Regions from separate parts of the Yersinia vastinensis genome, predicted to be linked through region 1. Evidence: predicted binding sites of a transcription regulator. Region 1 holds the regulator's gene; each other region holds the start of a gene.

Region 1 (10,956 bases):
CGCTGCTGTAATGGCGTGATAGGCTGATTGCGGAAAAACAGCACTTGGTGCTTGAGCAACGCATGATAAAGCTGCTCAAACTGGCTATCGCCCAGCGGGCGAGCAATATTGATATTCTCCACCAGAGCGCCAATATATGGCCCCAGTGGTGTCACGAGTAGACGTTCATTCATTGTTGTGCTCCATACCAAGGCGTTAATCGGCGTTGAATCGCCCGCAAACTTAATTCCATGCCAAAAGCAATAATGGCAATCACACTGATCCCGGCAATCACCACGTCGGTGGCGAGAAACTCACCGGCGGATTGCACCATAAAACCCAACCCACGAGTGGCGGCAATTAACTCTGCAGCCACCAGCGTTGACCAACCGACCCCCAATCCAATACGGATGCCCGTTAAAATTTCCGGCAATGCGCTGGGAAGGATAACAAACCATAAAACCTGCCAACGATTCGCCCCTAATGCACGGGCGGCTCTGACTCGAACCTGCGCCACACTACGCACCCCCGCCACAGCAGCCAAGGTAATGGGGGCAAAAATCGCCAGATAAATCAGTAAGATTTTTGAGGTTTCGCCAATACCAAACCAGATAACCATCAGCGGCAAATAGGCTAAAGGGGGGACCGGACGATAAATCTCAATAAGGGGATCCAATACGCCACGTACCGTGCTACTTAGCCCCATAGCAATTCCGGTAGGCACACCGAGAGCTACAGCGGCGAATAATGCGATCATGATTCGCCCCAAACTGGCGGCCAGATGTTGCCATAGCGTGGCATCCATAAACCCCTGCGGGCTGGCAATCACCAACAATTGATGCAGTACTTGCTGCGGGGCGGGTAAGAATAATGGGCTGATAAGCTGTAGCGCGGTGACTGTCCACCACAGCAGTACAACACTAACCAGTGTGGCAATACTGAGCCACACACCTCTGGCAATAGGTAAGCGCCATCGTATTTTGGGGCGGCTGAGTGTGGTTGTGTGCGGCGTTTGATGAGGCAACGAGCTACCACGTAATGTGTTGTGTAGGCTCATATTAGGGCCTCCCTTTGTTGGAAGACTTTGCCCAACACATATTCACGACGGGCAATAAATTCAGGGTCAGATTTAATGCTACGGCAAGCCTCCCCCTCGGCATAACGCTGACCAAAGTTGAGCGATAACCGCTCGACAATTTGCCCCGGCCCCGGTGACAACAAAAGCAGCTCACTGGCTAAAAATACGGCTTCTTCGATATCGTGAGTGATCAGTAAAATCTGTTTGCCGGTATCGCGCCAAATAGTCAGCAGCAACTCCTGCATTTGTTCGCGCGTGAAAGCATCCAGCGCACCAAAAGGCTCATCGAGCAGCAATAAACGCGGATCAACTGCCAGTGCCCGCGCGATCCCTACCCGCTGGCGCATCCCACCAGAGAGTTGCCAAATGTAGTGATGTTCAAATCCAGCTAATCCCACCCGGTGCAGCATTTTTAGCGCTGTTTCCCGCCGTTGTTGCTGACTTAACCCTGCCAGTTGCAAGCCAAACTCCACATTACTGACCACATCACGCCACGGCAGTAAACCCTCATGCTGGAACACCACTCCCCGTTCGGCACTGGGGCCGTGAACCGGAATATCATCCAGAGTGATGCTGCCAGCTGAAGGCTCCATAAACCCGGCAATTAAATTTAATAACGTGGTTTTGCCACAACCTGATGGCCCCAATACCACGACCAACTGTCCGGATGCGATTTGCAATGACACATCCTGTAAGGCAAGTTTGCCCTGATATTCGGCCCACAGGCCGTGCACGTTTAACATGATGGCTCCTAGGACTGTGGTGCTGCCTGAACTTCTTTCACAAAGCGGTCGGTGACGAAATCGCGGTAATCACTGGCCACCTGAGGGATTTTGCCTTGATCTTTCAAAAATGCGGCAGTATCACGAATGGCTTGGTCCACCGGTTGACCGAGCTGTGTTATTTGCTGCGCTACCGGTAAGTAAGTATTGCCTTTCACCAACTCCGGTACTTGCTCTGCCGGCACCCCACTTAACCGCGCCAATTGGCCCAAGTTTTCTGTATTTTTAAGCCATTGTTCCGGTTGTGCCAAATAAGCCCCTTGAGCGGCTAATGCACTACGGGCAAAAGCAGTAACAACCTCAGGGTGCGCTTTGGCAAAATCTTTGCGAACGACCCAAACATCCAGTGTAGGTGCCCCCCATTGCCCCACTTGCGCCGAGTCAGTCAGTACTGTGCCTGTTTTGGCTAATTCGTTAACAGCAGGAGCCCAGACATAAGCGCCATCAATATCTCCCCGTTGCCAAGCCGCTGCGATAGCGGGCGGCTGCAAGTTGAGTATAGTCACCTGATCTGGCTTGATACCCCAATGCTTCAACGCAGCCAGCAGGCTGTAATGGGTGGTTGAGATAAAAGGCACGGCAATGCGCTTACCGATGAGATCCTGCGGGGTTTTGATCTCTTTTTTCACCACCAGTGCTTCAGAGCTGCCTAATTGTGAAGCCAGTAGGAAAACCTCAATCGGAACATTTTGACTGGCGGCTACCGCCAGTGGACTGGATCCAATATTGCCAATCTGCACATCACCCGAGGCTAATGCTCTGACCACGCTTGAGCCGCTATCAAATTTGCGCCAATCCACCTTGGCCCCAGAAAGTTTGGCAAAGCTGTTATCCGCCTGAGCCACTTTTGCCGGTTCAGCGGAGGTCTGATAAGCCACAGTCACATCAACCGCATGCGCACTGGTCACCACCAGTGACAGCGCCAACAATGCACTACCGGATCGTAAGAAACCGCGAATTGCGGTAGAAGAAAAGGTTATCGCCATGGTTCACTCCGCTCATTTAACTCTGTGTCATTCGCTGTTATTGCGACCCTAAGCGCACCCGGCGCTCTGAGATGACAGTGTTACCTGAAGGAGTAATATGACAAAAGGAATAAAAAAATATTCTTTATTCCCTTATGTGATAAGAAAATACGGAAGAGATAGTCTACAACGTTAAGCCAGAAGGGATATTTCACCTTTTAAAAATATGCGGGCATCACCGGCAATCAAGGTGCGATCACCCGCTAATGTGCAGAATAACTCGCCGCCACGGGCAGATATCTGACGGGCATGCAGTGACGTTCTTCCCAACCGAGCCACCCAATAGGGCATTAACGTACAGTGAGCAGAACCGGTCACCGGATCTTCATTGCTGCCAAGGGTAAAGTAGCGAGAGACAAAATCCACCTGATCACCCGGTGCCGTGACAATCACACCGCGGCCAGTATAGGCAATCAGCGCTACGATGTCGGGCTGTAACTGTCGCACTTGCTGCTCGTTTTCCAATACGACCAACAGAGACTTTGCCTGCCATAACTGCTCAATTTTGGCTCCGAGCAGTGCCGCCAACTCAGTCGAAATAGCAATTTGTTCCGGCGGCAGTGAGGGGAAATCCAGCGACAATCGACCAAAATTATCTTCATCACGTTTGACGTGTAAATCACCACTGGCACTGCGAAAACAAATATCTCGCAGACCGGGATTCACTAGACTGAACATCACATGTGCCGCCGCCAACGTGCCATGACCGCATAAATCCACTTCACGTTCTGGCGTAAACCAGCGAATCGCCGATTTATCCCCTTCATCCCAGACAAAACTGGTTTCTGGCAGATTAATTTCAGCCGCGATGCTTTGCATCTCTTCTGTTGAAAGTGGTTTTTTCAACAAATAGACCCCAGCAGGGTTACCGGAAAGCCCTACACCGACAAACGCATCCACATGAAAATAGTTATAAGCCATCAATTTGCCCCGATGATTGGCTAATGCCAAATCAACAACACACAGGCCGCCGTCAGCAAGCCCATCGAAATATTAAAAGTAAACCAAGCGCGGCGGCTGCGTAGCAGGCGGCCAATTAAGGTGCCGAACCCCAGCCAAATAATCCCAGCGACCAGATTCACCATAAACATACCAAGACTTATCATGACGATAGAATGATTATAGGCCGCTCCCGCCATACTGAAGCTGGCGACCGAACCTAATCCCATCAACCAGGCTTTTGGATTGAGGAATTGCAATAACCAGCCTTGATACAAACGCAGTGGCTTTGGCGGGACGATGTTGGTTTCCAACTTTTCATAAGCCGAGGTGGCAATTTTCCATGCCAGCCACAACAGATACAGACTACCCAGAATTTTCAGTATCAAGTGAATAGATGGATAGATAAGAATCAGGCCACCCACCCCAAAAGCCACCAGCAGTAACATGCTCTGCATGCCTAACATAATGCCAAGCATCAGCCAGATAGAGCGCATAAAACCAAAATTGGCCCCGGCAGAGGTGAGCAACATATTGTTCGGACCCGGGGTAATAGCTGCAACCCAAAGAAAACCTATCATTGAAAGAAATAAACTCAGTTCCATGAGACGGGTGCCTCTCACCCAAAATGATGCGCGATATACCCATGAAGCTAACAGTGTGCTATTGATCACACAAGAGCAACAACATGATTTCCATTCATCATATGCATGAAATATTCCGTCCACTGGCCGGTGCCAGTAACCCACATCTACAAACACTGCTACCGCGGCTGGTCAGGCGGCGTGTGCGACTGCAACCTTTTTGGCAACGACTGGAATTACCCGATGGGGATTTTGTCGACTTAGCCTGGAGTGAAAATCCTGAGCTGGCGCGCGATAAACCTAGGCTGGTGTTATTCCACGGTTTGGAAGGAAATTTTTACAGCCCCTATGCCCACGGTTTGCTGCGCGCATCCCAAGCCAAAGGGTGGTTGGGTGTGGTGATGCATTTTCGCGGATGCAGTGGCGAGCCAAATCGTAAGTCACGTATTTATCATTCCGGTGAAACAGAAGATGCCCGTTTTTTCCTGCGCTGGTTACGGGAAAATTATGGTCAGGCGCCTACCGCTGCCGTCGGCGTCTCATTAGGGGGCAATATGCTGGCCTGCTATTTGGCTGAACAAGGGCAGGATAGTCTGTTACAAGCCGCCGTCGTAGTTTCAGCCCCTCTCATGCTGGAGCCATGCGCAAACCGGATGGATCAAGGTTTTTCCCGCGTCTATCAGCGCTATTTACTCAACCAGTTAAAGCTGAATGCTACCCGCAAGCTACTGCATTACCCCGGTAGCTTGCCATTGGATCTGATTCAGTTGAAAGGATTACAGCGAATCAGAGATTTCGATGATGTGATAACAGCGAAAATACATGGCTTTAATGATGCCGTGGATTACTATCGCCGTTGCAGCGCCCTACCGCTGCTGCCGAAAATCACAACACCGCTGCTGATCATTCATGCCAAAGATGATCCTTTTATGACGGCCGAGGTTATCCCGAACCTGAGCGAGTTACCGGATAATATTGATTATCAACTCACTGAACATGGCGGCCATGTGGGTTTTGTTGGCGGCTCATTAAAACACCCACAAATGTGGCTGGAACAACGCATTCCCACTTGGCTTTCCCCTTATCTGGAGCAGCAGTCATGATGATTCCCTGGCAGCAAATCGACAGCGAAACGCTGGATAATTTGCTGGAAGCTTTTGTGTTACGTGAAGGCACTGATTACGGCGAACATGAGCGATCGTTAGCACAAAAAGTTGAGGACGTGCGTCGCCAATTGATGAGTGGAGAAGCGGTGCTCGTGTGGTCCGAGTTACATGAAACCATCAATATCATGCCACGCGGCGCATTTCGGGCCGGCGTCGAAGAGTCGCCATAATACTCACTGGGTCACGACGGCCTGCAAGTAAAAATCAGGGTGACAAGCCAGACACTTTGCCCTAAAAATAACCATTAACGATAAAAAAACAGGCAATTGCAGCCCGTCCACTCAATGGAGTTATAGCTAATATGTCAACTAAACATCCGGTTATCGCCGTTACCGGCTCAAGTGGCGCGGGGACGACAACGACCAGCTTGGCGTTTCGCAAAATTTTCCAGCAATTGAATATCCGTGCGGCACAAATTGAAGGCGATAGCTTCCATCGCTATACCCGCCCTGAAATGGATGCTGCCATCCGTAAAGCCCGGGATCAAGGCCGACATATTAGCTATTTTGGCCCAGAGGCCAATGACTTTGGTCAGTTAGAAGAAAGTGTTTCACAATACGGCGAGCATGGCACGGGTCGCTCACGTAAATATTTACATACCTATGATGAGGCTGTGCCCTATAACCAAGTTCCGGGCACTTTCACACCATGGGAGGCATTGCCGGAACCGACTGATGTCCTGTTTTATGAAGGGCTGCATGGCGGAGTCGTTACCGAGCATCATGATGTGGCTAAACACGTAGACTTATTGGTTGGTGTGGTGCCCATCGTCAATCTGGAGTGGATTCAGAAATTGGTGCGCGATACCGGCGAGCGCGGCCATTCTCGTGAAGCAGTGATGGATTCTGTGGTGCGCTCCATGGACGATTATATTAATTACATCACGCCGCAGTTCTCACGCACGCACATCAACTTCCAGCGCGTCCCCACCGTCGATACTTCTAACCCCTTCGCCGCCAAAGCCATTCCTTCACTGGATGAAAGTTTTGTTGTTATTCACTTTAGAGGTTTGGATCAAATCGATTTCCCCTATTTACTGGCGATGCTTCAAGGGTCATTTATATCGAACATCAATACGTTAGTCGTGCCCGGCGGGAAAATGGGGCTAGCAATGGAGCTGATTATGGCCCCGCTCGTCCAGCGACTATTGGAAGGTAAAAAGATTAATTAATATCCTTGGTACTTGAAGTCGCAACCAACATCTTCGCAGCTTCAAGTACGTAGGGTTTGCTTATGCGATTTCGCGGATTTCAAAACTGTGGGTAATTGTTGCCGCTTTTCCCAACATCAAAGAAACCGAGCAATATTTTTCAGCCGACAACTGAACAGCACGCTCAACAATTTTATCGGTCAGATCTTTGCCGCTGACAATAAAGTGTAGGTTGATTTGCGTAAACAAACGTGGCGCTTCTTCCCGGCGTTGTGAAGTTAAGGTCACTTCGCAATCACGCACATCGTTACGCCCTTTTTGCAAGATAGAAACAACATCAATTGCGCTACAGCCGCCTGCTGACATTAATAGCATTTCCATTGGGCTTGGTGCTTTGTCTCCCGCATTCCCATCCATCAAAACTTGATGACCTGAGGCGGATTCACCCAAAAATGTCAGCCCCTCAACCCACTTTACTCGTGCCTGCATAACTCTTGCTCCCGGTTAAATTTTCTATTTCAGACTACCCTTTCATTTACAAACTCGCAATGTAACCCGATGTTCATCATGCTGAAGCGATACAACACAAGACAGTCGCCTCATCCTGTGCTACAAACAGAATCGAAAGTGTTGTTTCTAGAATTAAATAGGGTAGCTTCTCAATACTCAGTGAAGGGTTTCTATCCGGTACGTATCTTGGCTATACCTTTCGGCAGTTGAGCAAATTAATATGCTAAGAGAAAGTGTATTTTATAAGCACGCCGCGCAGGGAACTCTGAGCCCTGTTAAGTTAGGCAGCGATAACAACAGAGGATAACAGCGAATGGTTCTCGGCAAGCCACAAACAGACCCGACTCTCGAATGGTTCCTGTCTCATTGCCATATCCACAAATATCCATCGAAGAGTACGCTAATTCACCAAGGTGAAAAGGCCGAAACGCTTTACTACATCGTGAAAGGCTCCGTTGCGGTGCTTATCAAAGATGAAGAAGGTAAAGAGATGATTCTCTCCTATTTAAACCAAGGGGATTTCATCGGCGAGCTTGGATTATTTGAAGAAGGCCAAGAACGCAGTGCTTGGGTTAGAGCAAAAACCGCCTGTGAAGTGGCTGAAATTTCTTACAAAAAATTCCGCCAGCTAATTCAGGTCAATCCAGATATTTTGATGCGCCTGTCTTCGCAAATGGCGAGTCGCTTACAGATTACGTCTGAGAAGGTGGGTAACCTCGCTTTCCTTGATGTGACTGGGCGCATTGCACAAACGCTGCTTAATCTGGCAAAACAACCTGATGCCATGACCCACCCAGATGGGATGCAGATTAAGATTACCCGCCAGGAAATTGGTCAAATAGTTGGCTGCTCCCGCGAAACTGTGGGGCGGATACTAAAAATGCTGGAAGATCAGAACCTGATCTCCGCACACGGTAAAACGATTGTCGTTTACGGCACTCGTTAATTCCCCATAAACCGGTGCCGATACCCTCGGCACCGGTTTTCTTCGCTGTATGATCAATAAATCTCTGGGGCCTAGATGAAGTGGCAACGGCTTATTTATCATCCTGAAGTGAACTATGCACTCCGCCAAACATTGGTTCTCTGCCTGCCTGCTGCACTGGGCTTTGCCATTGGCGATCTGCGGATGGGATTGATGTTCTCCCTGATACCCGCATGCTGTAATATTGCCTCGTTAGATACCCCACACCAGCATTTTTTCCGCCGCCTGATTATTGGCGGTGCGCTCTTTACCTTGTGCAGCTTCCTGACTCAACAGTTATTGTTGTGGGATATTCCACTGCCTTGGGTGATGTTGGGACTGGCATTGGTTCTGGGTGTTTCAGGGGCCATCAGCCCGCTCAATGGCCGCATGTTGCCTGCGGCGCTAATTGCTGCCATCTTCAGCCTGAGCATGGTGGGTCGCGCTCCCATCTGGCAAGCGCCATTAATGTGCGCCGTGGGGACCCTTTGGTACGGCGGTTTTACTTGGATTTGGTTCCGATTATGCAAAGACCAACCTATCCGCGAACCTTTGAGCCAGCTTTATCATTTATTGGCGGATTATTGCGATGCTAAATTCAGTTTGTTTGATCAGCATCTTGAGCCAGAAAAATCCCTACCGCCATTGCTCGACAGACAGCAAGGTATAATGGATAAAGTTAATCAGCTTTATCAGCAATTTAATCTGTTATCTAATGCGACGAAAACTGAACAAAAACGGCTAGTGAGCTTGTTCCAGATGGCGCTCGATTTACAAGAGCACATTACTGCGGCACTCAATCAGCCAGAAAAAGTGCAAGAGCTGATTGAGCAAACACCAATAATCACAGTTCTTCACCGCAATATGGATCAAATTTCGACCCAGATGCGAACCATTGCTGACGATATTCTCTATCACCATCGCGCTAAAGAACATTTCAGTGCTGGCAATGCGCTAGTCGAGCTGGAAGAGATTGCCCAACAACATCCAGACAATTCCGTGGCGCAATTTTGCTATTACCACATCAGCCATGTGACTCAAATCCTGAGTGATCGCCGCCCACAATATGACCGAGACTTGATGGCCAGCCAGTTATCCCAGCCTCTCTGGCCAGCATTTATCAGCTATTTATCGTTGAAATCCAGTCCATTGCGTGATGCGGCTCGTATGGGTGTCACTCTGGCAGCAGGGAGCTACATCGGTACGCTTATCCACTTACCTAAACCATACTGGATCTTGCTCACCATCATGCTGGTCACGCAAAACGGGTATAACGCGACCAAGATACGGATTCATCACCGTGCTATGGGGACGTTAATTGGGTTGATATTGGCGGCGGGTTTATTGCACTTGCAGATGCCGGAAGGGACAACCCTAAGCATCATGTTAGTCATCACCCTGCTCTGCTATCTGGTGCAACGCAAAAACTACGGTTTGTCCGTTATCGGCAGAACCATCACTACAGTGTATATCTTGCAGCTATTGACCGGAGAAGGGGCTGACTTCTTAGTTCCACGTTTACTCGATACCTTGATAGGCTGTGCTTTGGCCTTTGCCAGTGCCTTGTGGCTGTGGCCTCAGTGGCAAAGCGGCTTACTGCGTAAGAATGCGCATCAAGCACTTGATAGCTATCAGAAAATCTTACGCTTGCTACTGACACCTCATCCCAATATTGGCCAACTGGCCTATGAGCGACTTCAGGTGAATAAAACCAGTAACGCGGTGCTAAGTTCACTGAATCAGGCCATGCAAGAACCAGGATTTAATTCAAAATATTTGGCAGACATGCGGCTTTGGTCAACCCACAGTGAGCTTATTGTGGGGCATATCAATGAGATGACAATTCTGGTGCGAGAGCATCCACTAACCGAATCAGCTACCACCTCCGACAGTGCTCATAGCCTGATGAGCATCAAGGTGGCGCAGGATTATTTACAGTTATGTGAGATAGCAATTCAACAATGCCAAGAGCGGTTAGTATCGGATGACAGTGAGGGGAATAACGATTTTGTTCAAATGCCGGATATTGACCCTGACACGCAACTTTCTGAGATGGAACGTAATTTACGGCGCATTCTGTCACATCTCAGTGTGATGCATACTGTTTCATCATTAGCATGGCAACAACAGCCACACCACGGAATTTGGCGCAGCCGAAAGCTACGTGACAAAACATAAAAGCAAAAAGAGAGGCCAAGTGCCTCTCTTTTAATGCTTATCTCACTTCAGCTTAGTGTGTATCAACCAAACTGGCGATGGCTTTTTCCAAACACGCCATGCCTTGCTTGATATCCTCCAACTCAACCACCAGAGAAGGGGCCAAGCGCAATACATCCGGCCCGGCATTGAGGATCATGACGCCATTCGCTGCCGCTGCGGTCAGGAATTCCCGCGCACGCCCATGATATTGCGGCGTTAACTCTGCACCAATTAATAACCCCATGCCGCGGATATCTCCGAACACCGGATACCGGCTGTTGATATCTTGCAGAGCCTGTACAAACAGGCCGTGGCGCTGTTCGATGCCATCAAGTACTTCAGGGGTGTTGATGACATCCAATGCCGCTTCTGCGACCGCACAGGCCAGAGGATTGCCACCATAGGTGGTGCCATGCGTACCGACAGCCATCACTGATGCGATCTCTTCCGTGGTCAGCATCGCACTGACGGGGAAGCCGCCCCCCAGCGCTTTCGCCGTCGTGAGGATATCGGGGGTCACACCATAATGCATATAGGTAAACAACTTCCCGCTGCGGCCCATACCACTTTGCACTTCATC
Region 2 (10,956 bases), 1.3 Mb from region 1:
TAACGTATTAGCGTAAATTAACGTTGTTTTGAATGAATTTATACTCTTTTAAAGTCAAATTTTAAGTTAAAAAATCCTTGCCTGCCCAAAAACGTTAATTCACAATATTAAAACAATAATTAAACAAATCTATTTTTTGCTTTTTAATATACTCACACAGCAGGGTAGTTCAATGAGCGATAATCAAAGTGATCAGAAGGTGAAGATTGCCGATTTAAATGAGCGCGTTGTTCATGAAATTCTTGAAGTGATAAGTGATGGTATCTGGGATTGGAATGCAAACAGTGGTTTTGTTTATCGTAATACGGGTTGGTATGAAATGCTGGGTTATCCTGCCCATGCCTTTGAAAATACAGTGCATACATGGGAGAAAATTATCCATCCAGAAGATTTCGAAAGGGTAATGTACCAGTTCGATGCCTATATTAATAATCAAGCCGAAAGATATCAGACAGAATATCGCTGTAGGACGCATGACGGCAGCTATATCTGGATTGAGGATCGTGGCAAAGTGGTTGAACGTAATCGCGATGGTTCAGTATCAAGAATGATCGGTGCTCATCGGAATATTCATGATAGAAAACATCTTCTTGAAAAATTGGAATTAAAAAATAAATCTCTGGAAGCATTAGTTGAAGAAAGAACCGCCGAATTACGCGAAATCAATTTCCAACTTAAGCAGCAGTTAGATATCAAAAAGATTCTCTCCGAAACGGATGTATTAACTTCCGCTGCAAATCGTTATTTGTTGGAAAAAGTACTCAAGCATGAATATCACCGAGCAAAGCGTTTTTGCCAACCGCTGTCATTACTCTCGTTAGATTTAGATAATTTTAAATCTATTAATGACAGATACGGCCATTCTACCGGGGATTTAGCCCTGACACATATTGTTGACATAATTAGGAATAATATTAGAGAGGTTGACATTTTAGGCCGCTGGGGAGGGGATGAATTTATGATTGTTTTACCCAACACACAATTAGCAGAGGCGAAAGGTATTGCAGAGAAAATCCGAAAATTAATTGAGATGATGCCGGTGGAAGGCAATATAAATGTGACAATGAGCCTGGGTGTGGTTGAATTGGAGCCAAATGAGGCGCAGGAGCAATTATTACTTCGTGTCGACAGAATGCTTTATAACTCAAAAGCCTCCGGCAAAAATATTATCAGTGGTTAATGCTGCTGATTTTTGCCGCCGTTTTACAGCGGCATAGTTTTAGATAATATTTATTCAAACTTCAGGGCATACTCTGCGGCAGCGTTGGCATGTATTGCCGTGGTATCAAATACCGGAACATGGGCATCTTGTGCATGCACCAGCAGGGTAATTTCGGTGCAACCAAAGATTATGCCTTGCGCACCTTGCTCCTCTAATTTCCCCATAATGCGGCGATATTCTTGGCGGGAAGTGTCATTGATGGTGCCCAGACATAGCTCTTCATAAATAATACGATTAACAATTTCTCGATCAGCGCTATCTGGTGTAATGACATCAATACTATGTTGTTGTGTTAAACGACCACGATAGAAATCTTGCTCCATGGTATAGCGGGTGCCCAGTAGACCAATTTTGCTTAACCCTTGTCGCTTAATTTGTGCCGCCGTGGCGTCAGCAATATGCAGTAACGGTAATCCGCAGGCAGCCTCAATATCATCTGCCACTTTGTGCATGGTATTGGTACACACCACAATAATGTCAGCTCCCGCACGTTTTAATGATACTGCAGCATTAGACAATACTTGCGCTGCGGTTTGCCAATCACCTTTAGCTTGAAGCTGTTCGATTTCATGAAAATCCACACTGTAGAGAATAATCTTGGCGCTATGCAATCCACCTAATTGTTCTTTAACGTGCTGGTTAATCATACGGTAATAGGGGATGGTTGATTCCCAGCTCATTCCGCCAATTAGGCCTAAAATTTTCATCATTATTATTCCTATCAAGTGATCCATGGCAAGCGAGGGCATTATTTCACGCGGATATCAAGATAACAGCCAGAGATACGCTAAGACAACCAGGTCTTATAATTGCTGGATAGGATTCTTTTGAGATGATATTGCCTCAGGATAACCGCCGAAGCGGCTACCCTGAGTGTGTATGGTTGGTTAGAACCAAGCCTCCCACATTGCCCCGATGTTGAAGGAATCCAGACGAGTATCTTCTGTGTCCGTGGTGGTCGCGGTATGTTTGTTATCGACTTCGCCGCCAGTGACATAGAAGCGCAACATTGGTCTGAAATCAGCCCCCATATCGATGGAGACGTTCTGAGACAGTGTCAGTTTCCAGCCTCTGTTATCGCCGCCAGTATCGTAATCTACCCGTTGATAGCCCGCTTCAAGCCAAGTGGAGTGAACATCATTCCAGAAATGCATCGGGCGGATAATGACACCATAGTTGCGGCGATTATCCTCGCTGTGGTTGCTTCTATCGTAATCATGGAATGCGGCGAGATAGGTGACAGAGGTTTGCGGCGTGAACTTATAAGTCCCCTCGACGCTGGTATAAACTGTGCGAAGATCGCTAGTTTTGTTGTAAACGCTGTTATCCGAGTTGTCTGAATAACGAGTCACCCATTTATTTTCAATGTTTTGGCCGGTATGGCTGAGTACTACCGCCGTTTGCCATGCTTTCAGTTTTTCTTCGCTTTCGATGGCTTTAGAATCAAAACCATAGTTGGTATACAGCTCAAAATTGACTGGCCCAAATTTCACACCATGGATTTTAGATGTCAGAGCATAGTGGCCATTATCACCGGTTCCTGAGCCACCGGTACAAGTAATACGCGATGGGTTGGACTGATCCGCGACGACTTGTGGGCTACAAGATTGTACTGAACCGACCGCTGCAGCATCGAGCTGAAGCACACCCAGATCCAGATTTTTAATCCCGGCACCTTGCCCATCATGGGTCATCCAAAAGTAGTCGTTGATGCCTTGTTGTGGACGCTGATGGAAATCACGACCAGCCCATAAATAGGCGTTAGGCTGAGATTCAAACAAGTTAGTGACGCCAGCGTAGGCTTTTTTCAGGTTAACTTCATCACCCCAGTGATCAAGCATGACCACCACATCCCATAGCGCGCCGTTATTACCTTTAAAGGCTTTAGAAAGTTGGAATTCCCCACCATTGCCTTCATTCCCCAAACGACCAATAGCTGAAGAACCATTATATGAGCCATCGACACCTATGTATTTCTGGTCACCGGCTTGGAAATGCGCGCCATAACGTGCATAAGCATTGAATTTTAGACCATAAGGAATTTCTGTCTCTGGTGAGGGTTTGATTGCTGACGTATCAACGACATCGACATTCTTTTTTTGTACCAGAGTGGTATCTATCTTTTCCTGACGTTCTGCCAGTGCTTTTTCTACAGCTTGAGCAACAATTTGATTTAATTGCTCAGGGGTAATTGTTTGTGCTGCTGTTTGTGTCGTTCCTTGTGCAAATACGGAAATAGGGCAAAGCGCGGCGATAACCGCCATTGTTAATGGAAGCTGTTTAAATATTTTCATCGCTATCTCAATTTAATAAGTTATTATTTAGATAATAATTATCCCGCTCGGATAGGACAGGATAATCATGCCATCACCAAAATAAGGTTTTTATAATGTAATTTTATTGAGCTTAATTTAAATTCTTCGCGTAATAATCTCTCCGTTCAAGATGGATAATATTTTTCTATTTGCGAATGTAATATTAACGCTGATAAAGATGGATAATTTCTTCCGATAATTCCCGTGCTAATAAAGATGTCATTAAATGGTCTTGAGCATGAACCATAATTAATGTCATCGGCTGCCGGGCTTCCCCCGCATCCTGCTCAATTAGCTTTGTCTGCATATGGTGTGCCTGACGAGCAAAGTCGTCAGCCTCTAGCAATAAGCTTTTGGCGCGGTCAATGTCACCTTTACGCGCAGCTTGCAGTGCTTCAAAACAAAGGCTGCGCGACTGCCCAGCATTAACAATAATTTCCATTACTGCTTCTTCTAATTCAATCATTATTCATTCCTGCATTAATCAAAGCCATTATTCTCAGCGGTAGCGGTAAACCATTCTCCGCTTTTTTTGACAGTACGCTTTTGGCTGGCTAAATCTAATTGAATAAAGCCATAACGATTTTTATAACCATTGCACCAAGACCAGTTATCAATAAAAGTCCACATATGGTAGCCAAGACAATTACAGCCTTCGCTAATTCCTTTGTGTAGCCATTTTAAATGGTCAGAAATAAAATCTATTCGGTACTGATCGTTAATTTTACCATCCTGTAAAAAACGCTCTTCGTTCTCAACACCCATGCCATTCTCAGAAATAAAGCAGCGTGGGTTGCCATAATTAAGACGTAAATTAGTCAGAATGTCATAAATACCCGCTTCATAAATCTCCCAACCACGGTAAGGATTCATTTTGCGTCCGGGCATTTCGTAAGCATCAAATAACCATTCGGGCATAAAAGGAGCTTGCGGATTGACTGCACTGTCGCGGCATTTTACTCGCCGTGGCTGATAGTAATTGATACCCAGTAAGTCAATTCTCCCTTCAGCAATTAGCGCCTTATCTCCTTGCTGACGTATTGGCATCTGATCGTAATCGCACAGTAAATCGATCAATTCCTGTGGATATTCACCGCGTAATGCGGGATCAAGAAAACTACGGTTAAACAATAAGTCTGCATATTCCGCTGCTTTTAAATCAGCTGGGTTCTGCGAACGTGGGTATGAGGGCGTCAGATTCAGCACAATGCCAATCTCACCTTCATAATGGCCTGCACGATAAGCCTTGACGGCTGTCGCATGAGCCAACACGGTGTGGTACGCCACGGTTGCTGCGCGTCTGAAATCCACCACGTTAGGGTAATGGAAGTCATACAAATAGCCGCCTTCCACAGGAACGATTGGCTCATTGAACGTGAACCAATATTTAACCCGGTCGCCAAAGAGTTCAAAGCAGACTTGGGCGTAACGCTTCCAGGCATCGATTACTTCACGATTTTCCCAGCCACCGATCTCCTGCATTGCCATTGGCATATCGAAATGGAACAAGGTAATAAATGGCGTAATACCTTGGGCCAATAGTTCATCGATCACCTGATTATAAAAGGTCACAGCCTCTGGATTAATCTCTCCGACCCCATTGGGGATCAGCCGTGACCAACTTATCGATGTACGAAAACTGTTGTGATTGAGTTGCTTGAGCAACGCGATATCCTGTCGCCAGTTGCGATAGAATGTCGATGTGTCATTTGGGCCAATCTGCTGGTGAAAGCGTGTGGGTTGGCTGGCAAACCAGGCATCCCAAGTCGTGGGGCTTTTACCCCCCTGTAGACTTTCACCTTCTGTTTGCAGCGCTGAACTGGCACTGCCCCACCAGAAGTTATCTGGAAATTGGTATTTCATGGTCTTGTCTCTTGTTGTTATCAGTTGCTACGGGCAGTTTCAGAAAGTGACGGGGCAGTATTCAGATTTTTTTCCCCTTCAGTTTTTACCAGTGAACGCTCATAAGCACGCAGGAATGGCAGATAGATAAGTGCCGAAACCATCATACAGACCAGACACATCACCACAGGGCTAAAGGCCCAGTTCGCTGCCCAAGATGCGCCGATAGGTGCTGGTGTCGTCCAGGGTGTCAGGGAAACGACTTGTGCAAGCCAGCCAAATTTGGTGGCGGTATAGGCCAGAACAGCATTGATCATCGGTACGGCAATAAATGGGATGAACATTATTGGGTTCATAATGATTGGCGCACCAAACAAAATGGGTTCATTAATGTTGAAGAAGCTGGGTACAACACCTAATTTGCCAATCGTGCGTAAGTGAGTAACCTTGCTACGCAGCAACAGGAAAGCCAGTGGTAATGTAGAACCCACGCCACCGATGAGCAGATAGTGATCCCAGAAACCTTGTAAGTAGATATGCGGTAAGGTTGCCCCAACGGCAAGTGCTGCTTGGTTTGCTGCCAGATTGGTCATCCAGAACGGACTCATAATACCGGTGACAATCAGCGAGCCGTGAATACCTGAAAACCAGAAAATCTGGCACAGCAATACTGAAAGCAACATCGCTGGCAAGGAGTCTGATGCAGACACCAATGGCGCCAGTAAATGCATAATAGCTTCTGGAATAATCATGCCGGTTTGCGATTCAATGAATAAATTCAGTGGATGCAATGTGGCAATAATGACCAATACAGGGATCAGAATTTCAAAAGAACGTGCTACACCGGTAGGCACCTCTTTTGGCAGACGAATCGTAATATTGTGTTGTTTCAGTGCGGCATAAACACGCGTGGAATAAATTGCTGTAATTAACGCAGTAAAGATCCCCTGACCAGAAAGATACTGGGTAGAGATTTTGCCATCAGCATAAGGGGCGGCAACCAGCAGGAATGCCATAAATGCCAGTAGCCCTGTCATGACCGGATCAAGATTAAATTGCCTCCCTAAGCTTGCGCCAATCCCTACCGAAATGAAGAATGTCATCACCCCCATGCTCAGATTAAATGGCAACATTAATTGTTCGCGATATGTCTGAGAGAAGTCCAGCCATGCCCGAGCGAATCCCATTGTGGTATCGGCAGAAAATGGTGGGAAAATAAACACCAGCATAAATGAACCGATGATCATAAAAGGCAGTGCAGCGGTAAAGCCATCGCGGATAGCAATAACATATTTTTGCTGTCCCAGACGTCCTGCAAACGGCGTAATAGTTTGCTCAATAGCAGCAACCATTGATTGATATAAAGAACTCATGTGAATACCTTCTTAGTGAGTCGCTTCAATGAGCGACAGAGCATAGTCCAGGACTTTATCGGCACGCTGCATTCCGTAGTCCATCATATCGATGGGTTGAACGGGAATACCGTGAACAGCCGCCTTTTCTGACAGCATTCCTAACATGTATTTCACTTGCGGCCCAAGCAGAACTACCTGATAGCGTGGGAACTGAATATCAAATTCAGAGACACCAAACGCATCAATTTCTACCGGGATACCTTTTTCTTCAGCCACGATCCGCATTTTTCTCACCAGCATGCTGGTGGACATTCCAGCGGAGCAACACAACATGATCTTGAACATCTACAACCATCCTCAAAAGATAAAAAAGCATTGCGAAAAACGTGGTAACACTCTTTTTATGACATTTTGACATCTTACGGAAACCGTTTTCCATTTCGAAAAAGCGGTTGTTTCGCGAATGATTGGACATCTTACGGAAACCGTTTTCCATTCGAAATGAGTGGAACTGTGATAGCCATCAAAGTCCAGTGTGTATAGGGATTATTTATTTGATGGACATCACAGCTTTGGAGGTTGGATAACTATTTTGGATCGTGATGGAAATTCGGTTTCCATGCTAAATGGAAACGATTATACTCAAGGCTGGTGTCATCGATAGGACAGAGCTGTATTTAGGAATGACAGGCAAGGACTTCAGCCTGCTAGGAGAGAATCATGTCTACAATCAACGATGTATCACGTTTAGCTGGGGTTTCTAAAGCCACAGTATCACGGGTGTTGAGTGGTTCGCGCGGCGTTAAGGAAGCTAGCCGCCTGGCCGTATTAAAAGCGGTAGAGGAGCTGAATTATCGGCCAAATGTTATCGCGCAATCATTATTAAGTCAGTCAACAGGCTGCATTGGCGTTATTTGCGCACAAGAAAATATTAACCAAACGACAGGTTATTTGTACGCACTTGAAAAACACCTCAGTCAGCATCAAAAGCATTTACTGTTGCGCTTTGCCAACAACAAAGCTGAAGTCATGCAGGCACTTGATGAGCTGACCTGTGGGCTGTGTGATGACGTACTCATTATTGGTGCACGTTTCCCTCTTAATCTCTCAGATGAGAGCATCATTCTCGTCGATTGCATGGATACCGACGCTGCGAACAGTATCCAATTTGACCACGCCTTTGCCGCAGAAACTGCCTGCAATTATTTGATAAAACAAGGCAGAAGAAAAATTGCTTTAATTAACCCTGACACTAGCGGTTATGTGGACGATGTGCTGTTAGGGTACAAGCGCGCGCTAGAAAATAACTTTTTGCCTTTTAATCGCGACCTGATTTTTATGGATTCATCCTCTTCATCGGTTGCGTTGCAAGTTTTGCTTAATAGCAGCGCGACGCTGAATTTTAATGCTTTGCTGGTGGCGGATGAACAGGAAGCTCAAAGTGTTATCCCACAACTTCAAGCGTTTAATAAATCGGTTCCCGATGACATCATGGTCTTTAGTCTGGCCGGTTCATTACATTATCCGGGAATCCCGACGATTCCGGCAATTGAATATTCGATGGACGCCATGGCCGCGAAAATAGTGACATGGCTTAATGAGAAAACCCAAGATGTACTGGGTTCTTATGCGTTACGCGGTGATTTGATTATTCCAGATATGCCCGGTAGAAAATAATGGCTGGCTTGTCGGGGTTTCATTCGTTTGATAAAAACCTACCCAGCAGAGAATAGCACTAGCACTGATTAACCATCAGTGCCGACTGGGGATAACCATCTAAATCTGTGGTAATACCAAGATTCATCGACAAAAAAATCAATTGGTCGACCTGACATAATAAGTGGATCTGTGATGAGACTCCGCTTTTACCTCCCCCCTGCGTCTATTATCTCTGTTGTAACAAATCTGTAGCAATCGAAAGTCTATTGACGACTTAAACCACCAACGGATGATGGAGTTTGGGATGATAAAAATAAAGACGGCGTACGCCCTGACCTTATTAGCAACTCTCTTACCTGCTTCAGCCAATCTTGTGGCTCAAGATAAGGTCGTGGCTCAGGATAAGAACGGTCATTATAAACTTGAACAGGTTTTAGTCATGAGCCGCCATGGGATACGTGCGCCCTTGGTGAATTATGGCGATATGCTCTCCAGTGCCACCCCGGATAAATGGCCTGAATGGAGTACACCTGGTGGTTACCTGACACCCAAAGGGGCCGAACTTGAGGCGATGATGGGGGGATATTTCCGCCAGTGGTTGGCAGAAACCAAATTACTCAAATCGACCGGATGCCCGACACCAACCACGGTATTTACCTACGCCAACAGCTTGCCAAGAACCATTGATACCGCACAGCATTTCTTATTTGGCGCTTTCCCCGGATGTAATGTTCCAGTTACCCACCAAAAAGAAATCGGTAAGATGGATCCTGTCTTTAACCCGATTATTACTTTAGATGTTACCCCTGAATTTAAAGAAAAAGCGTTGGCTTCAATTAATCAACATGCAGGGCCGGGTGGGGTAGAGGGGTTGAACAAACGTTTACAGCCAAATTACGATTTACTGTCTAACATCCTAGATTATAAAAATTCACCAGCATGTCTAGTCGATAAGAAATGTGACTGGAGCATGCAGCCGACTGAAATTGTATTAGTACAAAATAAAGAACCGGGCATTACTGGCCCACTGAAATTAGGGACTGGTGCCTCTGATGCTTTCATGCTGCAATATTATGAAGGCTTCCCGGCGAAAGATGTGGCTTGGGGGCGGATTCAGTCATCTGAAGAGTGGCGTAAATTAATCGATATCAAGAACCTCTACCATGAAACTTTATTTGGCTCTCCTGCTATCGCAGATAATGCCGCCGAGAAATTAGTGGGCTTTATTAGCTCTGCTCTTGATCCTCAGGGTGAGAAAACCCCGAATGAATTAGCCGCGCAAAAAGCGAAGTTTGCAGTATTGGTTGGGCATGACTCCAATATTGCTTCATTACTCGCAGCACTTAAAACCAAAGAATACCAACTGCCTGATCAATACGAGAGAACCCCGATCAGTGGCAAAGTGGTCTTTGAGCGTTGGAAAGATATTAAACAAAATAAAGATCTGATGAAGATTGAGTATATTTATCTGTCGACCGAGCAAATTCGTCATAAAACACCGTTGTCACTTCAGGCACCACCAAAACGTGTCACGTTGGAAATCGAAGGCTGCCCGATTGATGCGAAAGGATTTTGCTCAATGGATGATTTTAGAAAAGCAGTGAAACAAAATACTCAGATCTAGTTTGAAGCGGCTGAATCTTGAGTTTGGCCGTTGACAGATAATGGGGCTGGCATAAAACGATCGGCTGCGCTAACGTGACCTTTCTTTGTCAGCCCTGTTATTTGTAGATTTCCTGATGACATTATTCGCAACGACTCATCGTGCAGTAAAAACAGTATTCAGACCTTTTCTGAAAGACCGCCTGCTGCATATTTTAGTGATACTGGGTATTGGTCTTACGGCCATGATGCCAGCCAAAATTAGCGCCTTTCCACAGTTTATTGACTGGACCACCATTGTGACGTTGTTGGGGTTAATGCTGCTGACAAAAGGGGTTGAAGTCAGTGGCTACTTTGATTTTATTGGTCGCAAGATAATTAATGCGTTACATACTGAACGGCATCTGGCGCTATTTTTAGTCTTGTCTGCGGCGGTATTGTCTTCTTTCCTGACGAATGATGTCGCGCTGTTTATCATTGTTCCCCTGATTCTGACATTGAAGAAAATATCGTCTTTACCCGTTTCCCGTCTGATTATTTTCTCTGCATTGGCCGTGAATGCGGGCTCGTTGTTAACGCCTATCGGTAATCCGCAAAATATTCTGTTATGGAGCCGTTCCGAACTCTCTTTTATTGGCTTTACTCACCAGATGGCCCCTTTGGCAGCAGCTATTTTGCTCACACTCTTGGCGGTGACCTGGTGGCGTTTCCCCGCGCGAAAAATTGTTAAGCAAAGTTCTAGCCCGATTTACCCTTACCAATTCCGCCTATTGCTAAGTTGTTTGGCGCTATATGTAATTTTTATTGTCTGTGTCGATTTGGGGTTGGCAAGTTATGGATTATTCATTGTATTTGCGGGCTTATTGTTATTGGCGCGGCGAGTTTTATTAGCAATAGATTGGAGTTTGATAGTGGTCTTTATGGCCATGTTTATTGATGTTCGCCTACTGACCGAGTTACC
Region 3 (10,956 bases), 170 kb from region 1:
GCAGCAATTTTTTCTCTGTTCTCCGCGATTAAAATAACACCCCATTGAGTCGTATCAGGATGCTTACTCCCGATTTTATCTTCTGGGATGCTAGTACCATTATAAGAAATTCGATCGCCGCTATAGGGGTAAAACCCACCCACTTCAGAATCCAATATAAATACGGCCAACTTATCTGACCCCCGTGCAATTTTCTGCCACGGCGCCTGACCAGCTTCATATTGTTGATTGTCGCTCATTAAAATTACGCCGCACTTGAGCACGAAAACTTCATAAAATAGTGCGCAAGCCCTGATCACGTTCTTCTCACTCAACCGCCCGTATTTCTACCGGCGGTATATGGAACGAGAATATAACAGGAGGGTTATTATTCGCCTGCAATCTTCATAGCAGGTAATAAAATAGAGCCACATTGAATGTTACTGCGGGTTTCAATATCACTGCCAATGCTGACGATATTGCGCAGCATATCTTTCAGGTTACCGGCGATGGTTATTTCACTCACCGGATACTGAATTTCACCGTTTTCAACCCAGAAACCGGCCGCGCCACGCGAATAATCACCAGTCACGGTGCTCACCCCTTGGCCCATCAGCTCAGTGACCACCAAGCCTTTGTCGAGCTGCTTGAGCATACCCGCAAAATCTTGCCCTTGACCGGCAATACGCCAGTTATGGATTCCACCGGTGTGCCCGGTACTTTGTAGCCCCAATTTTCGGGCCGAATAACTGGTCAGCAGGTAAGTTTGCAGCACCCCATCCTTCACGATTTCTCGCTGTACAGTGCGCACACCTTCACTGTCAAATGGCGTTGAGGCCAAGCCACGCAGTAGATGTGGATGTTCTTCGATAGTCAGCCACTCTGGTAGAATTTGCTTGCCGAGGTGGTCAAGCAGGAAAGTGGACTTACGGTAGATATTGCCGCCGCTGATAGCCGAAACCAAGTGACCGAACAGACCGGTGGCAACTTCGGCGGCAAACAAAACTGGCGACTGCATGGTCGGTAATTTACGTGGTGACAAGCGGGACAAGGTACGACGAGCGCACTCTTCACCCACCCATTCCGGGCTGGCTAAATCTTCCATACGCCGGCCAATGGTGTAAGCATAATCTCGCTCCATATCACCATTGTGTTCAGCAATGACACTGCTAGAGAGTGAATGGCGGCTTGAGCAGTAGCTTTGCAGCATACCGTGGCTATTACCAAAGACCTTAATGCCATAGTGGCTGTTAAAACTGCCGCCTTCCGTGTTGGTAATCCGCTTATCTGCCTGTAATGCCGCTTGCTCTGCACGCGCAGCCAGCAAAATGCCCTGTTCGGCATCCAAATCGCTCGGATGGAATAAATCCAAATCGGGAGCATCGAAAGCCAACAATGATTCTTCAGCCGGGCCTGCATAAGGATCGGGTGAGGTATAGCGGGCAATATCCAGTGCCGCCTGAACCGTCCGAGCGACCGCATCTGGATTGAGGTCTGTGGTGGAGGCGCTGCCTTTGCGTTGCTGGTGATAAACAGTAATCCCCAGCGCACCATCGCTGTTGAATTCCACGTTTTCCACTTCACCAAAGCGAGTGCTGACACTGATTCCGGTGGTTTTGCTTACGGCAACTTCGGCCGCATCAGAACCCGCGCGGGCCAATTCCAAAGCCTGTGCAACTGCTTGTTCCAGCGTTTTACGCTGTTGTGCAACTTGAGTGACTACTTTCATCAGTCTGCCATAATTAATGAGATAATCGTTCAGGAAAGTGTCGTAATACGACGACTTACACGGATAAAATAGAGGATTCCATAGTTCTGAGTCTATCAGAGATCTTTGTACAATTTCGCAGAAAGCCAACAACCTGCTACGATTAGCCTCTTTTTAAGGAATTTGACCATGAACAAACAGCCCGAAGACTGGCTAGATGAAGTCCCAGAAGATAAAAACGACGATGATGATGAGATTATCTGGGTCAGTAAAAGTGAAATTAAACGTGACGCCGAAGCGCTGAAAGACTTGGGCACCGAGCTGGTTGAGCTAGGTAAAAATGCACTAGAGAAGATCCCATTGGATGAGGATCTGCTCGCGGCTATTGAGCTGGCGCAGAAAATCAAGAAAGAAGGCCGCCGCCGCCAAATTCAGTTAATTGGTAAAATGCTGCGTGCTCGTGATGTGGAACCGATTCAAACAGCATTGGATAAGTTGAAAAACCGCCATAACCAACAAGTTTCGCTGTTCCATAAACTGGAAACACTGCGCGACCGTTTGGTTGAAGAAGGTGATGATGCCATTCCAACCGTACTGGAATTGTATCCAGATGCGGATCGCCAGCAACTGCGTAGTTTGGTGCGTAATGCACAAAAAGAGAAAGCCGCTAACAAGCCGCCGAAATCATTCCGCCAGATCTTCCAGTACCTGCGTGAATTGGCAGAGAAGCAGCAGTAATCGGGCGGGGCCGGGTTTAACTCGGCTCCCGACTCAATAAAGTTCTCATCAGGCAATATTAAATCGTAAGCTACCTGCCAGCTCTTCTTCTGCCTCTTCCAACAACAGCACAATGGCCCCAAAACGGCGTTTCCGGCGGTGATTGAAATGGATAAATTCAATCTCTACCGGTAAAGCTATCTCGCCGGTCACCACATCCCACAACGCATCCAGATTGGCACCAAAACCTTCGTTCAGCGCAAACTGTTGAGAAAATGCGCGGTAAAATGCAGGAAGATCAGGTATATGGTCAAAATCGAATACCACTTTTACCATCTTCTTACTCCATCCGAATGAAATGCTTATAGTGATCCTGAGTCAGGTAAATCAGGCCATCATTGGAGTAAAGCAAACGATCAGTCCCACGATGCCCACAACGGTAATTGACATCTGCTTCACGCCAATTGCGGCCTTTAGCTTCAGGCAATTGGCGCTCACGGTTAGAAAATCTATCCCCACCAATCGCTCTCCCCGGCAAGACTTTGCACAAATTGCCTTCTTTGGGATTCCAACCCTTTTCACGCGCTTGCTGCTTGGTAATGTAAAAATCAGGTAGGCGATGATGTGCCTGCAAGTATTTTACGACTTGCTTGTGCTGGGTAAGTTGCTCAATAGAAACAGGAGCCGATGGCCGTGGGCGCTCCAAATCCGGCGACTGGCCAATATCACGAGCGGTGACACCATCAAAGCCTTGAAATGCTGCCACAGCCAGCAGCAATACCGCGCCCAGAATAGTGATAAGTCGTTTATTCATGGTTCTCCTTAACCCTTAGGCTTTCCATTACGGTTGTGCTGCTCATTGCGATAACCTACGTCGTATCGTCTGATTTATAAATTACCCAGATGCAGAGTTTTAACTTCCATAAACTCATCCAAACCCAGCACTGAACCTTCACGGCCAAGACCAGATTCTTTCACACCGCCAAACGGTGCCAGTTCGGTAGAGACCGAGCTTTCATTGACACCAATCATACCGCTTTCCAGTGCATCTGAAACTCGGAATACCCGTTGTAAGTTCTGAGTATAGAAGTAAGCCGCCAATCCGAATGGAGTGTTATTCGCCCGTTGAATGACTTCATCTTCTGTCTTGAAACGAAAACAAGCTGCCAGCGGGCCAAATGTCTCTTCTGAAGCCACTTTCATTTGCTCTGTTGCATCAGCAATCACCGTCGGTTGGAAGAAATTCCCTCCCAGTTCATGACGGCCACCACCAGCTAGCAACCGGCCACCTTTCTCAAGCGCATCTTTCACGTGGTCTTCCACTTTTTCAAGACCCGCAAGGTTGATTAGTGGCCCCATATTGACGTCTTTATCCATGCCATTGCCGACTTTCAGTTTTTTAACTTCAGCAGCCAGGCGGTTAACAAACTCGTCGTAAATACCATCCTGAATATAGAAGCGGTTGACGCAAACACACACCTGCCCAGCATTGCGGAATTTACACGCCATAGCACCGGCAACTGCGGCATCCAAATCTGCATCATCAAACACGATATAAGGCGCGTTTCCACCCAGTTCCATAGAGATTTTCTTCATGGTAGCGGCGGCATTACGCATCAAGGTTTTACCGACTTCAGTCGAGCCGGTAAAGGAGATTTTACGTACTTCAGGGCTGGCCATGATGGCGTCGCTGATAGCATGGGTATCGCCCGCCACACCATTAAGAACACCCGAAGGTACACCGGCCTGTTCTGCCAATGCCAGCAACGCAAAGGCGGATAACGGCGTATTGTTCGCAGGTTTAATCAAACCGGTACAACCGGCTGCCAACGCGGGCCCCAATTTACGGGTGAGCATCGCCAGTGGAAAGTTCCAAGGGGTGATGGCAGCCACGACACCAACCGGCTCGCGGGTTGCCAGAATGCGGGCACCTTCTTTGGCGGGTGGAATGATTTCACCGTTGGCACGTTTAGCTTGCTCACTAAACCATTGAATAAAGCTGGCGGCATAGGCGACTTCGCCTAAAGCTTCTTTCAATGGTTTACCTTGCTCAGACACCATCAGCTCTGCTAATGATTGCTGGTGCTCCATTATCAATAGATACCAACGTTGTAAAATCTCGGCACGCTGTTTGGCTGGGGTTTTACGCCAAGCGGGGAATGCTTCGCTAGCCGCTTTAATGGCAGCTTCTGTTTCCGCTCGGCCGGACTTCGCCACTTTCGCCACCAATGCACCCGTGGCGGGATTATGGACATCAAAAGTATCCTGCGCCTGATGCCAAGCACCGCCGACAAAATAGCCGATATGGTAAACACCGTCGCTGTGTTGCTGAGATTGTAATGGATTGCGTAATGAGTTTTGTGCTGACATCTTGTCGACCTCCTGAGGGAAATGATGCCCCCCATCAATGGAGGGCGAGGAAGGATGGTTCCAGATTTAGTATAGCCCTTGAGAAAGCGATGGGAACAACTTAGCGCCCTTCAGCCCGCGATTATATCAGCGCACTCTGATAACGGTGTAGCATATCCGCCAGCCGTTTCACCGGACGAGTAACGGAATCAGGAGACTGATAATCAATTAGTTTTTGTTGATATTGGTCCAGTTCCTGCAACAGCCGGGCGAAGTAATAGCGCCGCTTCTGCGAATTTTTCGCATTAATTACTCTATCAGCGGTGTAGCGAATTTGCTTATGGAAAGCACTCAATTCCGCATTCTCCGGAATCTCGGTGCCATGGAGTCGTTGATGGGCGATGATTAACGTTAATGCCAATCGGTACTTATCAATATCACCGGGGAACATCATCAATAACTGATTGAGTTGCTGATATAAAGCCGGTAAATGATTTTCACTGCGCCGAGCTTTATTGGTCGTCAGGGCAGATACAGCGCTGTAAACAAAGCGATTTAGTAACGTTCTACCGGTTCTGTCCTTGGCATTGTCGCGTATCAGCAGCAACACAATCAGAGACACGAAGCAGCCGACAATTTGGCCTAATGCGCTATCGAGGAATAGGCTGACATTAAATTCCATCGGGTTACTCAGCACCATAATATTGATGGTACTGGCTAACGTCCCAAGAGATCCCAACCGCCGCTTCTGCACTTCAATACCAATAATAAAGGCCAGCAGCCCTAAACTGATACACAGCAGCAACATGCTCTGCTGAGTCGCGGGAATGATAAACATAAAATACAGCGCCCCAATAGGCAGCGCCATAACCACCCCCAGCAAGAAATCTATCGCCACCATTCGCGGATTAGGGGTGCGCATTGCCAGCGAGGTGACCACCGCAATCATCACCATACAACCAGCACCAGAAGTCCAGCCTGTCCACAGCCAAAACAGCCCACCAATTGCGGTAGCAATCCCTGTGCGCAGGCCGTTAATCATCGCGTGATGGCCTTCGGCTGAAACATGTTTAACCGGCACGTCTCCGGCCAGAATATCCTCTTCTATCCGGCTGATGCTGCTGTTGGTATGAATCCCTTTCGACAGTAATAAATAGCGGGTTGCGGCCCCTACCCAACTGCTAATGGTATGGGGAATCGTCTCACTGTGGCTGGCACCAATAAATTGGCGCAGTTTTTTCATCCGCTGATGAATCTCTGTCGGTGTTTGTGCCGGTTCGCTCAGCAGAGCTTTTAATTCAGCAGTTAATATATCGGGGTGATTGACAAGCACCAGATAGGTTTCACACGCCTGGGTTATCAGTGCCAATGACTCGGTATGCAACACCCGTAAACGGCGATTACACCGCTGCCAGCGGGATGACTCCATCATCAAGTAACTGCGCATCCCATTAAGGGCGGTGGTATTTTTGACTAAATCATTCCATGCGCGATCGATATCTGTTTTTTCTGCTTGATGTATACACAGTTGCAAAAGTTTGTATTGATCCACCAAAACCTTGTCGACCAAACGATCAATATCTTGCTTGATAGATCGTGGTGAAAACAGCAGGTCAGCCATGACCGCACAAACGATCCCCAGCACTATCTCACTACAACGCTCTACCGCAAATTGAGGAGTAAGGAGTGGCGTTTCACCGGTTGTCACAATGATGATCAGTGCGGTATACCCAGCCAAACCAAAGGCATAGGAGTTTTCAACGCGCACCAATGATGAGATCCAAGTGCAGACCCCAGCCCATAGACAGCAAAGCATCAGAGTCAACACTGGCGCTCTGATGGTCAGAACAATGATAATCAGACCGCCAATACAACCGATAAATGTCCCGATAATACGCAGCCAGCCACGGTGGCGAATGGCGCCAGAGAACGGTTCACCACCCGCCGCAAACGCTGGACCAGCAGCAACTATCGCCGCGGTTAACACTGACCAACGTGGCGTTTCCAATTGCAAATGAAAGCCCAAAAACAGCGCTGCCACAATGGCAAAACTGAGCTTGAAAGCAAAGCGCAGGCGGATAAAGGTCGGGCTACTCATCTTAGCCAAACTCGCGCAGACGATGCATCAACTTAACAATGGGTGATGCCTGATTCGGATCGCGATCATTCGAGCCAGTGATAACCACAGTGGCGGTAGTCCCTGCTGGATAAGGGTGCTGCTGATCCTCATCATCCAGCCGAATTTTTACCGGCACACGTTGTGCCAGACGTACCCATTCCAAATTATTATCAATGGTTGCCAACCCTTTACTATCAACACTACTGCTGCTATTCGTGACCCCCGCCGAGATACTGTCGACGGTGCCATGCAAAATACGGTTACTACCAAGCGGCGTAATTTCTGCCCTATGCCCCGGTTTTACGCCTTCCAGCTTGGTTTCTTCCAAATAGGCTAAGATATAGAAAGTGTCTTTTTTGACCAGAGCCACCGCCGTGGCTCCCCGGTTAATAAACTCTCCAGCATGGACATTCAGGTTGGTCACCCAACCTTCCGCGGGAGCACGCACGATGGTACGTTCCAGGTCAAGTTTAGCTAAATCGCGCACCGCGATTGCTTTTGCCAGTTGATGACGAACGGTTTGCAGCACATTACTGGATTGGTCAATCTCCTCTTGGGACAGTGCCTGAACCCCCAAACGTTGGCGTCGACCCGATTCGCGCTGTTTCTCAGCTGCCAATGTTTGGTAATAGGCAACATCGGCTTGCGCTTCGGCCAATGCCTGTTCATAGCGCGGTTGGTCGATGACAAATAGAATTTGGCCTTTCTGCACCAGTTGGTTGTCTTTGACGGGAACATCCGTCAGTAGCCCGCTGACGTCCGGTGCAATAGCAACGACATCTGCGGTAAATTTTGCATCACGGGTCCAAGGCGACTCAGTGTAAAAGGCCCAAACCTTGAAAATAGCAACGATAGCCAGTAAAACCACCAATAAGGTGATGCCGATGCGGATTATTTTTAATAAAAAAGTACTCACGGCGACCTCAGGAAAAAAGACGAGATATTAAATAGAAAAGACAACCATACAGTGCGGTATTAAAGAGTGCCGGGTGCCAGACAAACTCGTAAATACCTGTAGGTTGCAACACACGACGCAAGGCAAAAAAAAGTGCCAGAGAGAGAAGCAGCTCAACAAATATCGGTGGAAAAGAGAGGCCAAAAATCACCATCACCGGAAGCAAACTCATTCTTTAAATCCTCTCTGTTATACACTTGAGTGAATAATCTTATCGTTAGCTGAAAGACTTCCAACCACAACAACCACAGCTAAAAGCAGCAGCTATTAGACTGACTTATAGGTTAAACTTGATTGATTAGTATGACTGCGACTTGGACGAGGCGAGGTAACACTTCGGCTACGCGGCTTTCAAACTTCGGATTATTCTCCCGACAGCAGTATATTAGCCTGCTTATTATCAAGTTATCTACAATGTGTGATCTAAATCACTTTTAAGCCAGAGTTAACAATCCACATAGAGCAAACAATGGAAAGATTAAAACGCATGTCAGTGTTTGCCAAAGTCGTTGAGTGCGGCTCCTTTACGGGGGCGGCACGGCAGCTGGCAATGAGTGTTTCGTCGATAAGCCAGACGGTATCAAAACTGGAAACAGAGCTGAATGTTAAGTTGCTTAACCGCAGTACACGGCGTATTGGTTTGACCGAAGCGGGCCGAATTTATTATCAGGGTTGCCGACGAATGTTGCAGGAGGTGCAGGAAGTCCATGAACAGCTCTATGCATTTAACAACACGCCGACGGGAACATTACGAATTGGCTGCTCATCAACGATGGCACAAAACGTACTCGCCACCATGACCGCTGAGATGCTGAAAGAATATCCCGGGCTTTCTGTTAATTTGGTGACGGGAATACCGGCACCTGATCTGATTGCTGATGGGTTGGATGTGGTTATTCGTGTCGGGGCTTTACAAGACTCAGGGCTATTTTCCCGCCGCCTTGGCTCAATGCCAATGGTAGTATGTGCTGCTAAAAGCTATTTGGCACAGCACGGCACGCCAGAAAAACCGAGTGACATGACTAACTTTTCGTGGCTGGAATACAGTGTCAGACCAGACAGTAATTTTGAATTAATTGCACCGGAAGGTATTACCACACAGATATCCCCGCAGGGCCGTTTTGTGACCAACGACTCTCAAACCATGATCCGTTGGCTCAACGCTGGTGCGGGTATTGCCTATGCACCCTTAATGTGGGTCATTGAGGAGATCAAACGTGGTGAAGTGGAAGTTCTTTTCAAAAAATACCATTCTGACCCACGCCCGGTTTATGCACTGTATACCGAGAAAGACAAAATGCCATTGAAAGTCCAAGTCTGTATCGACTATTTAACGGAGTATTTTAAACGGGTTGCTGAGGTCTATCAGGGTTACCGATAAATTCAACGTACTTATTTGGTGCTCAGTTAGGACTAAACTGAGCACCAAAATGCTGAATCTCTTCTTACGCTGTGCCACCTACGGTCAGGTTATCCAGTTTCAGAGTGGGCTGACCGACACCCACAGGCAGACTTTGACCTTCTTTGCCACAAACACCGACACCTTTATCCAGCGCCAGATCGTTACCGACCATAGAAATCTGCTGCATAGCTTCAATACCAGAGCCAATCAAAGTTGCCCCTTTTACCGCGCTAGTAATTTTGCCTTTCTCGATTAAGTAAGCCTCCGAAGTGGAGAAGACAAACTTACCGGAGGTAATATCCACCTGACCACCACCAAAGTTCGGTGCGTAAAGGCCATATTCCACACTAGCGATTATCTCTTCAGGTGTTGATTTACCCGCTAACATATAGGTATTGGTCATGCGCGGCATCGGTAAATGTGCATAAGACTCACGGCGACCATTACCGGTCGGCGCAACACCCATCAAGCGAGCATTGAGTTTATCCTGCATATAGCCTTTCAGAATACCATTCTCAATCAGCACGTTGTACTGGCCTGGCACCCCTTCATCGTCAATGGCTAATGAGCCTCGGCGACCTTGCATGGTGCCGTCATCCACCACCGTACATAATTCTGAAGCCACCAACTTGCCCATTTGCCCACTGAATACGGAACTGCCACGACGATTGAAATCACCCTCCAACCCGTGTCCCACCGCTTCGTGCAGCAGCACGCCCGGCCAACCTGCACCCAGCACCACCGGCATCGCACCCGCAGGAGCTGCAATGGCGGACAGATTAACTAATGCCATTCTGACAGCTTCATGAGCAAAATTATCGGCGCGCACTTCACCATCAACAATTTCCAAGAAGTAGTCATAACCAAAACGACCACCGCCGCCGCTCGCGCCGCGCTCACGCTTGCCATTCTCTTCAACCAGAACACTGACAGACAGGCGCACCAGTGGACGGACATCTGCCGCCAAAGTACCGTCAGTGGCTGCCACCAAAATCTGCTCATAAACCCCCGTCAGACTGGCGCTCACTTCTTGCACCCGCTTATCAGCAGCACGAGCGACTTTGTCGACTCTATGCAACAAGGCGATTTTGTCTTCCCGAGAGAGACTTTGCAGTGGGTCGAGCAAAGGGTAAAGCGCCCGATGGGAGATTTCGCCCAAGGTGTGCACTTTACCGTTGCCAGTGTCGCGCACAATACTGCGCGCGGCGTGGGCACTTTGCTGCAAGGCATTCAGGGTGATTTGGTCTGCATAGGCAAAACCGGTTTTTTCCCCGCTAACCGCACGCACCCCCACACCCTGATCAATATTGTAAGAGCCATCTTTAATGATGCTGTCTTCCAACACCCAGGCCTCATGGTAGCTGGACTGGAAATACAGGTCAGCATAATCGAGGCGGCGCTCGGCCAACTGCCCCAATACTGAGAACAAGTCCTGATGGTTCAGCTTGTTAGCAGCGAGTAACTGCTCACTGACAAACGAGAGGCTCATAGTTTTCACTCTTTATTTAGATGATTATCATGAATTAGATGATAGCTTATTCGATAGCGGCACCAGCGACGACTGGAAGCGATTATGCTGCAATACCGGCATCTGATGACGAATCGTTTTCAATCCTGTGGTACCGATTTTGACTTTTAAAGCCGAAACCGCATCGGGGTTCTGCCCAATAATTTTACCCCAGGCATCAACCGCCATGGTATGGCCCCAAGTCCGGCGGGTAGCGCCG

The links. The regulator CRP, encoded in region 1, controls carbon source genes, mostly activating them, when cyclic AMP is high. The targets are predictions, from matches to a motif close to ATGTGANNNNNNTCACAT.
Region 2: ACIOG0_RS07270 (PTS sugar transporter subunit IIB) is a predicted target of CRP. The motif match lies at 7,287-7,304, and genes of this name have one in related genera.
Region 3: aaeR (HTH-type transcriptional activator AaeR) is a predicted target of CRP. The motif match lies at 8,244-8,261, and genes of this name have one in related genera.

What each region holds. Positions count from the first base shown of each region.
Region 1 is NZ_CP173260.1:261,368-272,323, reverse strand. It holds gene tauD (taurine dioxygenase) at 1-173, opposite strand, end outside; gene tauC (taurine ABC transporter permease TauC) at 170-1,036, opposite strand; gene tauB (taurine ABC transporter ATP-binding subunit) at 1,033-1,800, opposite strand; gene tauA (taurine ABC transporter substrate-binding protein) at 1,809-2,825, opposite strand; gene ACIOG0_RS01025 (PhzF family phenazine biosynthesis protein) at 2,997-3,785, opposite strand; gene ACIOG0_RS01020 (LysE family translocator) at 3,806-4,408, opposite strand; gene ACIOG0_RS01015 (hydrolase) at 4,510-5,490, shown strand; gene ACIOG0_RS01010 (YheU family protein) at 5,487-5,723, shown strand; gene ACIOG0_RS01005 (phosphoribulokinase) at 5,855-6,724, shown strand; gene ACIOG0_RS01000 (OsmC family protein) at 6,785-7,192, opposite strand; gene crp (cAMP-activated global transcriptional regulator CRP) at 7,527-8,159, shown strand; gene ACIOG0_RS00990 (YccS/YhfK family putative transporter) at 8,235-10,355, shown strand; gene ACIOG0_RS00985 (aspartate aminotransferase family protein) at 10,408-10,956, opposite strand, start outside.
Region 2 is NZ_CP173260.1:1,529,554-1,540,509, forward strand. It holds gene ACIOG0_RS07240 (sensor domain-containing diguanylate cyclase) at 173-1,180, shown strand; gene ACIOG0_RS07245 (aspartate/glutamate racemase family protein) at 1,231-1,929, opposite strand; gene ACIOG0_RS07250 (carbohydrate porin) at 2,110-3,516, opposite strand; gene ACIOG0_RS07255 (PTS lactose/cellobiose transporter subunit IIA) at 3,701-4,003, opposite strand; gene ACIOG0_RS07260 (glycoside hydrolase family 1 protein) at 4,018-5,400, opposite strand; gene ACIOG0_RS07265 (PTS sugar transporter subunit IIC) at 5,421-6,752, opposite strand; gene ACIOG0_RS07270 (PTS sugar transporter subunit IIB) at 6,765-7,079, opposite strand; gene ACIOG0_RS07275 (LacI family DNA-binding transcriptional regulator) at 7,455-8,411, shown strand; gene agp (bifunctional glucose-1-phosphatase/inositol phosphatase) at 8,698-10,017, shown strand; gene ACIOG0_RS07285 (SLC13 family permease) at 10,133-10,956, shown strand, end outside.
Region 3 is NZ_CP173260.1:432,581-443,536, reverse strand. It holds partial or broken gene ACIOG0_RS01925 (hypothetical protein) at 1-281, opposite strand, end outside; gene pmbA (metalloprotease PmbA) at 368-1,708, opposite strand; gene yjgA (ribosome biogenesis factor YjgA) at 1,877-2,425, shown strand; gene ACIOG0_RS01910 (barstar family protein) at 2,474-2,740, opposite strand; gene ACIOG0_RS01905 (ribonuclease) at 2,745-3,218, opposite strand; gene ACIOG0_RS01900 (NAD-dependent succinate-semialdehyde dehydrogenase) at 3,293-4,774, opposite strand; gene aaeB (p-hydroxybenzoic acid efflux pump subunit AaeB) at 4,896-6,851, opposite strand; gene aaeA (p-hydroxybenzoic acid efflux pump subunit AaeA) at 6,853-7,788, opposite strand; gene aaeX (p-hydroxybenzoic acid efflux pump operon protein AaeX) at 7,796-7,999, opposite strand; gene aaeR (HTH-type transcriptional activator AaeR) at 8,297-9,208, shown strand; gene tldD (metalloprotease TldD) at 9,273-10,718, opposite strand; gene nit1 (deaminated glutathione amidase) at 10,746-10,956, opposite strand, start outside.